DNA from 2 places in the Rhodococcus sp. 4CII genome. Region 2 is predicted to be linked to the other one. Evidence: riboswitches for the same ligand, from Rfam matches in the RefSeq annotation. Region 2 holds a riboswitch; the other holds the start of a gene.
What was found. Region 2 has a riboswitch for cobalamin ahead of metE (5-methyltetrahydropteroyltriglutamate--homocysteine S-methyltransferase). Riboswitches for the same ligand answer to the same signal wherever they lie in the genome.

Region 1 (4,886 bases), on a different contig from region 2:
ACTTCTGCCAGGCCGTCGCCGGGCACGATGTCACAGCGCTCGTCGACGTCATATTCCCGCAACGTGTGGCCGGCCCGGGCCAGCGAGAACTCCAGGTCGTAGATCGTGCCTCGCAGATGACCGTATTTGCGCAACAGCTGGGCGGTCACGATGCCGTAGCCACCGCCGACATCGATGACGTGCCGATTGTCCGTGAAATCAATCGCTTCCGCGGTCTCGAGACCGGCGCGGATCGAGATCTCGTGCCAGCCGAGATGGAAGCGCTGGGCGGAATCGGGGTGATCGGCCAGGTACTCGAAGAGGGGTTGCCGAAGAACTGACCGAATCCCGTCTGTCCCGTCCGAGCGGAGTGGAGCAGCTCGCTCCAGGCCAGGTACGTTTCTGCGCCGGCAAAGAGCTCCACCTCGCTTGCGATCGATTCCGGGTCATCCCTGCGCAAATACTCGGCTCGCGGCGTGAGTGCGTACTTGTCCTGCTCGTCCACGGCGAAGATCCCGGCGCTCATCAGCAGACGGAGGATCCGCTTCAGCGCATCGGGATCAGTTCCGCTCAGTTGGGCGAGATCGAGAAGCGATAGCGGGCCCTCCGCCAGCAGATCGGCGAGCTCCAGCTCGACGGCCACGAATAGGCAGCAGGATATGTTGTAGCCGTGAACCATCTCTTTGACACAGAGACGTTCGGGCTTATCTCGGAAGTCGAAATACATTGCGCGCCTTCGATTAGCGGTTGAGGTCCCGGACTCCCGGGCTTCCAACCAGCGTGAGGCTTCACCGCGTCGCGCGATAGACACCCCGGGGCTGGCAACCATTCACCCCGCAGAGACATCGCGGCAGCTGGCTACGGAATTACGGCTCTCCGCGGAGCCCCTCGAGGAATTCCTCGACCACCTTCCGGTACTGCTCCGGCTGGTCGTCGTGGACGAGGTGCCCGGCCTGCTCGATCCGGACGTACCGGGCGCCGGGATGCTGCTCGGCCATGGCCAGCATCTGGCCGTCGGGGGTGATGGTGAACTCGCCCTCGATCAGGAGCGCCGGAACCGTGACCGCCCCCCATTGGTCCCAGAAGTGCCTGCCGCCCCACTCCTCGGAGATGTCGCGGAACGTGTCGACGTCCCCGTGCAGGTACCACCCGTCGGCGCGCTTCTCGAACGAGTCCAGGAAATACTGTCCGGCAACCGGACCGAAGAACTCGAACAGGTCCTCCCGTGTCGCGAACGGCTGCGGCCAGTTCGAGATCATCGCCGCCCAGTTCTCTGCAGTGCGGCCACGGAAGTCGGGCGCCATGTCCTCGAGTACCAGCGCCGCGACCTTCTCCGGGTATTCGGCCGCCAGGAACCAGGCGTGGAGAGCGCCCATCGAGTGGCCGATCACCACCCATGGCTCGGTGACGGGGGCGAGGGCGGCGGCGAGGTCGTCGACGAAAGCTTCGGTGGTCAGTTCCGGAGGTGTGGGACGTCCGTGACCGGCGGCATCGAACGTGAAGACGTGGCCGTGCTCGCGGAGCCACGGCACCTGCCGACCCCACGTCCGGGCGCTGCCCATCAGTCCGTGCAGCAGCAGAATCGGCTGTCCCGTTCCACCCTCGTCGTGCAACGCACTCTCACTCGCCACCACTCCGACGCTAGCGGAGTAACCTCGCCCGCATGGCAGTGGTGAAGATCAACGCAATCGACATCCCCGAGGGCGCGGGCCCCGAACTCGAGAAGCGCTTCGCGGGGCGCGCGCACGCCGTGGAGAACTCTCCCGGCTTCCTCGGCTTCCAGCTCCTCCGTCCGGTGAAGGGCGAGAACCGCTACTTCGTCGTCACGCAGTGGGAGAGCGAAGAGGCTTTCGCGGCGTGGCGCGACGGTCCCGCCAGGGAGGCGCACGCCGGTGAGCGGCAGAAGCCGGTGGCGTCCGGGGCGTCGCTGCTGGAGTTCGAGGTCGTTCTCGACGTCACGGCGGCGAACAAGAGCTGAGCGGTGAGGCGGGCCGGAAAGATTGACACGACGGCCCGCCGGGTGCAAAAGTTCGCAGGACAATGCGATGGTTCGGCAGGAATCCGGTGTAATCCCGGAGCGGTCGCGCCACTGTAAATCGGAGTAGTCCCTCACGGGAACCACCTCGACAGCCAGATACTGCGGCCATCGCCTGGACCTAGGGGACGCGAAATCCCAGGAGGAACTATGGCACTCGCCTACGCACCCGGCTCGTCGGTCGACACGACCCGTCTCGCCGTCATCTCTTTCGCGATCGTTCTGTTCGCGATGCTCGCTCTCTACCTCGTGGGATTCGACCAGGGCGCGATTTCGCGCAGTGGCATGTACATGCACGAACTGATGCATGACGGACGCCACCTCCTGGGTCTGCCATGCCACTGACCGATTCCTTCACGAAACTCCTCGTCCGCGGTCTGCTCGCCGGCCTCATCGCAGGCATCCTGGCCGGTGGCGTCGCGTTCGTCCTCGGTGAGTCGCACATCGACGCGGCCATCGCGATCGAGGAGTCGCACAGCGCAGCGGAAGCTCCGGAGCACACGCACGACGCCACTGCGGCGGACGAGCCGGCCGGGCACTCCCACGACGAGGAAGATGCGCTGGTCAGTCGGAACGGACAGCGCTTCGGGCTGTTTCTCGCCACCTCCCTCGCGGGGCTCGCGCTCGGCGCGATCTTCGCCGTCGTCGCCCACTACGCGCGACGGGTGACCACGCTGTCGGGGCCGGTACTCGGTCTGACGCTGGCCACGTTGGGCTGGCTGGCCATCGAGGCGGTGCCGTTCTTCAAGTACCCCGCCAACCCGCCGGCGGTCGGGGACCCGGACACGATCAACCAGCGCACCTGGCTGTGGCTCGCCGCCGTCGTGCTGGGACTGCTCGCGGTGGTGGCTTCGGTGTTCGCGTCGAAGGCAGTCGCGGCGCAGGAGTTCCTGTCGGTGCGGATCGCGGCACCGGTGCTCGCCTTTCTCGTGGTGGTCACCATCGGATACCTCGTGCTGCCCACCGTCAACGAAGTGGGCGACGACTTCCCCGCAGTGCTGCTGTGGCAGTTCCGTCTGTCGTCGCTCGCGACCCAGGCGACGCTGTGGCTGGTGCTCGGATTGGGCTTCGCGTTCCTCACGGAGCGGGCCAGCCGGGCGAAGGCGCCCGTTGCGGCCAACGCCGTCTGAGTTCGGCGTCAGCGGGAGTTGTCCCATCGGGCCGGGTCCGCCTCCAGGGCGGCCCGGTCCCAGCCACCCCGGTCGGCGGCCGCGTCGTACGTGCCGTGCAGAAACTGCAGCAGGACGGCATCGGGATCGTCTGCGGTGCGGACGGTCTCGTACGGCAGCAGGAACTGCCGGAACTCCGCGCTGTAGAAGGCGCCGTCGGGCCCGACCGGGTAGTCGGCGAAACCATCCGGTTCCGGGTAGGCGTACGCATAGAACGCTCCCTCCGCGCCGCCGCCCGGCCAGAACCCACAGCTACTCAGCTCGTGTGAGTAGCCCTCCACCATCACCCAGTCTCCGCAATTGGGTGCTCCCCCGGGGTGAGTCGGCGCGGTCCGTCCCGAGAACCGGGTGCAGGCCAGGTCCAGCGCACCCCAGAAGAAGTGCACCGGGCTGACCTTTCCGATGAAATGGGACCGGAACTCGTGCAGAACACGGTCGGCCTGCACCAGCTGCCGCCAGAACTGGCGCACCGACTCCCCGTCGTACGAACAGTGCTGGGTGTCCTGCGCGAACGGCACCGCGGGCTCCACCTCGTTGGGCCGGGCCAGGATCGTCGTCGGCACGTCCAATTCGGCCAGCGTGTCCATCGTCTCCGCGTAGAAGTCGGCCACCGACTTCGGTTCGAGTGCGACCGTCCCCCTCGCGCCCTCACTCGTGCGGATCACCAGTTGCTGGTCGAAGAAGTCGAATTCGATGTCGAAACAGCCGGTGCCGTACGGAACGGTCGACGTGGTCAGGCCACGGGGACTCACGTACAGCGGCACCTGCCACCAGTGATTGATCAACGGCGCGTGCACCAGCCGGATCTTCCCGACGATCTGCGTCCACATGTGCAGGGTCTCCCTCGTGGACGTCCAGTCGTCCACCTTCAATGCGGGCCATGCATCTCGGATTCCTGTCTGCTCGTGCACGGTGCCTCCCTGCTGACGACGTGCCTGTCAATCTGCCCGCCGTTCCGGGTGTTGGCAAGAGGCCGGGTCACGCATCTCGTCGCGGTAGTCGCCGCGCTGCATGTTTCGGCCCCACGCGAATCGCTACGTCGCGCGCACCTGATCGTCCGCGCTCGCCTGCGCCAGAAGCTGCAGGAACACGTCCTTCGGCTGTGCACCGGACACCGCGACGCGGCGGTTGGCGACGAAGAACGGCACCGCCGACACCTGCAACGCACGCGCCGTGTCGAGATCGGCACGGACGGCGTCCGCCGCCGCATCGGACGCGAGCGCGGCGCGCACGGTGTCGGCGTCGAGCCCGGCGCGCGACGCGATGCCAACGAGGGTCTCGCGGTCGTCGATCACGGCACCTTCGGCGAAATGGGCGCGGAACAGCGCTTCCACCACGGCATCTCGCCGGTCGTCCGCGAGATGGATCAGCCGGTGCGCGTCGAACGTGTTGGCCGCGATCGTCGAGTCGAAGTCGAGACGCAGGCCCTCGTCGGCCGCCGTCTGCGCAACGTGGCCGAACATCTGCCGGACCTGTTCCGGCGCCATTCCCTTGCTCTCCACGAGGGCGTCGAGTTCACTTCGCCGCTGCCCTGCCGGGGTGTCCGGCGACAATTGGTACGACCGCCACACCACGGTCACGCGGTCGCGCTCCTCGAACTCGGCGAGGGCCGACAGGAAGCGATGCTTGCCGATGTAGCACCAGGGACAGGCCACGTCGGACCAGATTTCGATCTCGATGTCGCCGCCGGCGTTCTGCTGTGT
Region 2 (4,886 bases):
TCCTCCTCGGCGACACCGACATCCGGACCCTCCGACGACGGCAGATCGCCCGCCGGGTGGCGATGGTCGATCAGCATTCCGACACCGAGGTCGACATCACCGTCGGCGACATCGTGCGGTTCGGGCGCATTCCGCACCGCGGGATGTTCGGCGGCGACGAGACCGCCGACGCCGTTGCTGTCGAGCAGGCACTCGAGCACACCGGCATGACGTCGAAAGCACATCGGCTGTGGCACACCCTCTCCGGGGGAGAACGTCAGCGCGCCCAGATCGCCCGGGCCCTCGCGCAGGAACCGGACGAACTGCTACTCGACGAGCCGACCAACCATCTCGACATCCGCCATCAACTCGACATCCTGTCCCTGGTCGCGCAGCTCCCCCTCACCAGCTACGTCGCCCTGCACGACCTCAACCTGGCCGCGATGTTCTGCGACCGCGTGATCGTCCTCGACCACGGGCGGGTCGTCGCCGCCGGCACCCCTACCGAGGTGATCACCGAGGCCCTCGTCGACCAGGTGTATCAGGTCCGGGCGTGCGTCACCGTCGACCCGGTCATCGGGTATCCCACCGTCACCTACCGGCCGCAATCCGCCCGCGACCCCGTACCCCGCTGATCGAATCCGCCGCCACCCGCCACGGTGACCGTCCCGTACAGGTACCGGCCCCCGTTCCACATCGGGTCTCACTCCTTCCGGCCGCCGGGACGCAATGGCGCCCCCGCACCACCCGGTGCGGGGGCGCCGTCGTCGTCAGAGGCTGGCGCGGACCAGCTTCGCGGCGTCGACCAGGTTGCGCAGCGACGCCTTCACCTCCACCGTGCCGCGGGTCTTCAGTCCGCAGTCCGGGTTGACCCACAACCGCTGCGCCGGAACCGCTTTGAGCGCCTCCTTCAACGACACCGTGATCTCCTCGACACTCGGCACCCGCGGGGAGTGAATGTCGTAGACACCCGGACCGACGCCGAGGTCGAAGCCGACCGCGTTCAGGTCACCCAGGACCTCCATGTGCGAGCGGGCAGCCTCGATCGACGTCACGTCGGCGTCGAGGTTCGCGATGGCGTCGATGACCTCACCGAACTCCGAATAGCACAGGTGGGTGTGGATCTGTGTCGAGTCCGCCACCCCCGACGTCGCCAGCCGGAACGCCCCGACCGACCAGTCCAGGTACGCGGGCTTCTCCGCCGCCCGCAGCGGCAGCAGCTCCCGCAGCGCCGGCTCGTCCACCTGCACGATCCGGATCCCGGCGCCCTGCAGATCCACCGTCTCGTCGCGAATCGCCAGGGCCACCTGGTTCGCCGAGTCCGCCAGCGGCTGATCGTCGCGCACGAACGACCACGCCAGGATCGTCACCGGACCGGTCAGCATCCCCTTGACCGGACGCTCGGTGAGCGACTGCGCGTACGTGATCCAGTCGACGGTCATCGGGTTCGGCCGTCGCACATCCCCGTACAGGATCGGCGGACGCACGCACCGGGACCCGTACGACTGCACCCACCCGTTCTCGGTGGCGAAGAACCCGTCCAACTGCTCGGCGAAGTACTGCACCATGTCGTTACGTTCCGGCTCGCCGTGCACCAGCACGTCGAGTCCCAACTTTTCCTGCAGCGCCACCACATCGGCGATCTCGGCGCGCATCCGGGCCAGGTACTCGGCCTCGTCGATCTCACCCCTGCGCAGCGCCGCCCGGGCCACACGAATCTGCGTCGTCTGCGGGTACGAGCCGATGGTGGTGGTCGGCAGCAGCGGCAACTCCAGCCCGGCCTGCGCCTGCCGGCGCTGATCCGCCGGGGAACGGCCGCCGTCGGAGCTCAGGATCGACTCGAGCCGGCCCCGGATCGCACCGTCGCGCAACCGGGGGTCGGTGGCGCGGGTCGACGCGGCCGCGCGGGCGAGGGCGAACTCCTCCTCGACCGTCTCGCGGCCCTGGGTGAGGGCAGCGGCGAGGGTGACGACTTCCCGGACCTTTTCGGTGCCGAACGCCAGCCACGAGCGCAGCGCCTTGTCCACGTTCTTCTCGGCGCCCAGGGTGTAGGGGACGTGCAGCAGCGAGCACGACGTCGAGACCGCGATCGACCCGGTACTGCCCAGCAACGTGCCGAGCGTGCCGAGGGCGTCCTCGAGGTCGGTGCGCCAGATGTTGCGGCCGTCCACGACGCCTGCCACGAGGTGCTTGCGGGACAGCTCGGGAACCGAGGCGAGGGTGTCGGATCCGGCGACCAGATCGACCGCCAGGCCTTCGACGCCGGTCGATGCGAGCGCAGGCAGTGCGTCGCCGAGGCTGCCGAAGTACGACGCGAGCAGGAGCGCGGGGCGGGATTCGACTGCGGAAAGCTGGTCGTAGACCCGCTTCGCGGTGGCGATCTCCTCCGGGGTGCGGTCGGCGACCAGGGCGGGCTCGTCGATCTGCACCCACTCGGCGCCGGCGTCGTAGAGCTGACCGAGCAGGTCCGCATACAGCGGCACGATCTCGTCGATCCGGTCGAGCAGGGGTGCGTCCGAGCCGACGGCCTTCGACAGCATCAGGAACGTCACCGGGCCGATCACCACGGGGCGGGCCGCGATCCCCAGCTCCAGTGCTTCGCCGAGCTCGGCGATCACCTTCGATGCATCCAGGGTGAAGGTGGTGTTCGGGGTGATCTCCGGGACCAGGTAGTGGTAGTTGGTGTCGAACCACTTGGTCATCTCCAAGGGGGTGACGGTGTCGGTGCCGCGGGCGGCGGCGAAGTACCGGTCCAGTGGGTTGTCGAGGTCGGCGACGCGGTCGGGCAGGGCGCCGAGCAGGACGGCGGTGTCGAGGACCTGGTCGTAGTACGAGAAGGTGCCCACGGGGATCGAGTCGAGGCCGGCGTCGCGCTGCGCGGTCCAGGTCTGCTCGCGGAGCTGGTTCCCGACGGTGGCCAGGGCGTCGGCGTCGATTCGGCCTGCCCAGTAGCCTTCGACGGCCTTTTTGAGTTCGCGGTTCGGACCGATACGAGGTGAGCCCAGTACGGTCGCGGTGAAGAGGGTGGTCACAGTGTCTTATCTCCAGTTACAAGCGTGGAAGGACCACCACCGGCAGAACGAGTACACCTCTCGAGCCCGAGAAAGAACATGCTGGCGCACGAGAAGGTCTACACGCCCATTCCCCGAGGCGGTGGACCGCCGGGCACGGCGTGCCCGACACAGTCGGCAGGTCTTCGGACTCGCGGGCACCCAGTGCTATCCACCGGACCTAGTGGCCGTCGCTTCCCAGACAAGGTGCCCAGTGCATGATGACGGCGGTCGTTCCCACTCACCGCTGCGGGACAGTCCCGGATTCTCACCGGGTTCCCTCTCACACCCCGAATCCCGAAAAGAGTTCGGCGTGCTTCGACGCCAGGTGCGGTCTTCGGGGCTCCTCACGACCGCGCCGGGCGAACCAGCTGCACCGGTGAGCATAAAGCACGCGCCCGGGCTCTGGTTCCCCCACCACCGGGGCTGTTCAGGTCCCTGACCACACCGCGCGTTCGCCCCGCAGGAACGCCGCCACCCCGGCCTGGAAATCGGTGCTGCCATACACCGCGCGGATCAGATCCGCGGAGTCCGGCAACCCAGCGACACGGATGCGGCGCAGCACCTCCCGCGTCGAGACCACCGTCAACGGCGCCGCCACCAATAACTCACCGGTCACCTCCGCCACGAGCGCATCGAAGCAGTCGGGGCCGGTGACCTCGGCGACGAACCCGATCGCCGCGGCCTCGACGGCGGGCAGCATCTTCGCTCTCGCGACCATTGCGGTCAGCCGGGCGGACCCGATCCGATCGGCGAGCAGTGCCAAGGGATACGCCGAGAGCGCATTGCCCAGGGTCCGGGCGATCGGCAGCCCGAACATCGAGCCCGTCGTCGCGATCCGGACATCGCACGCGGCCGCCAGCACCAACCCTGCCCCCGCGCACACCCCGTCGACCACCGCCAGCGTCGGCACCCGAACCCCCTCCAGCAGTTCGAGGATCGACACGAACCGGTCCTCGTACGCCACCCCGTCCTCCCCGTTGGCGAACGACCGGAAGTGCGCGATGTCCGATCCCGCCGCGAAGGCCCGACCCGATCCCCGCAACACCAGCAGCCTCACCGAAGGATCCGCGTTCACCCGGTCGCATACCTGCCCGAGCTCCTCGTACATCTGCGGTGTCAGCGCGTTGAGCTTGCCTGGCCGGTTGAAGGTGACGGTCACGACCGCGTCCACCTGGTCGACGATCAGCTCGCGTGTCGGGGGCTCGGGGGACACCGCCGCCCTGGTGGTTGTCATCGTCGTCATACTCGCCCTCACCGCTCAGCGTTCCAATTTTCCGCACCATGGTGGTCGGCCCCTGCAACGCTACGTCGGCAAGCAGAAAGGCGAAATACGTTGCAGCTGAGTTATTTTGCGGCATGATATGAGAAGATTTGCGAACCTTGCAACGACAGGCCACTCTCGGTGTCCCCCATATCGAGCTCCGCTGCGCTCCGCCCGGTGAAGAGCGTTCTTGTTTGTTCCCTTCTGGCCTTCCGACCTGACTTAGGACATTACTGGCGGGTAGATCCCCAGTCGCTGCTGTGACCAGCGGATTCGCGTGTTGTCGGGACCGGAATGGGGCACTAAGCGGGTAGGGTTCCGGTGTGACGTACGTGCGGAAGGTACGCACCGCGTCCGGTGCGGTGGCGGTGCAGGTCGTGCGCAAACACCGTGGTCGGCGGGAAATCGTGGCGCATGTCGGCTCCGCCCACACCGACGCCGAATTGGGTGTTCTGCTCGAGCAGGCCCGCCGGCTCGCCCTCGGTGACCAGGGCATGTTGGAGCTGGGTGTGCCCGAGCCAACCGCCCGGGTCGCCGAAGTGGCGGACTGGCGGTCCGGCCAACTCCCCGTTCCGACCGGCAAGAGTGGCGGG

Region 1: linked by a shared signal. The riboswitch ahead of H0B43_RS14575 (CbtB domain-containing protein) and the one ahead of metE (5-methyltetrahydropteroyltriglutamate--homocysteine S-methyltransferase) in region 2 are both predicted to bind cobalamin.

Annotation. Positions count from the first base shown of each region.
Region 1 is NZ_JACCFE010000002.1:2,996,759-3,001,644, forward strand. Features, by position in the region: gene H0B43_RS41540 (methyltransferase) at 1-419, opposite strand, end outside; partial or broken gene H0B43_RS42840 (methyltransferase dimerization domain-containing protein) at 488-808, opposite strand; gene H0B43_RS14565 (alpha/beta fold hydrolase) at 846-1,610, opposite strand; gene H0B43_RS14570 (antibiotic biosynthesis monooxygenase) at 1,643-1,957, shown strand; cobalamin riboswitch at 2,009-2,142, shown strand; gene H0B43_RS14575 (CbtB domain-containing protein) at 2,165-2,359, shown strand; gene H0B43_RS14580 (CbtA family protein) at 2,350-3,144, shown strand; gene H0B43_RS14585 (DUF5996 family protein) at 3,153-4,094, opposite strand; gene H0B43_RS14590 (DsbA family oxidoreductase) at 4,218-4,886, opposite strand, start outside.
Region 2 is NZ_JACCFE010000003.1:235,642-240,527, forward strand. Features, by position in the region: gene H0B43_RS37840 (ABC transporter ATP-binding protein) at 1-614, shown strand, start outside; gene metE (5-methyltetrahydropteroyltriglutamate--homocysteine S-methyltransferase) at 750-3,011, opposite strand; cobalamin riboswitch at 3,149-3,346, opposite strand; gene H0B43_RS37850 (enoyl-CoA hydratase) at 3,460-4,266, opposite strand; partial or broken gene H0B43_RS37855 (IS1634 family transposase) at 4,617-4,886, shown strand, end outside.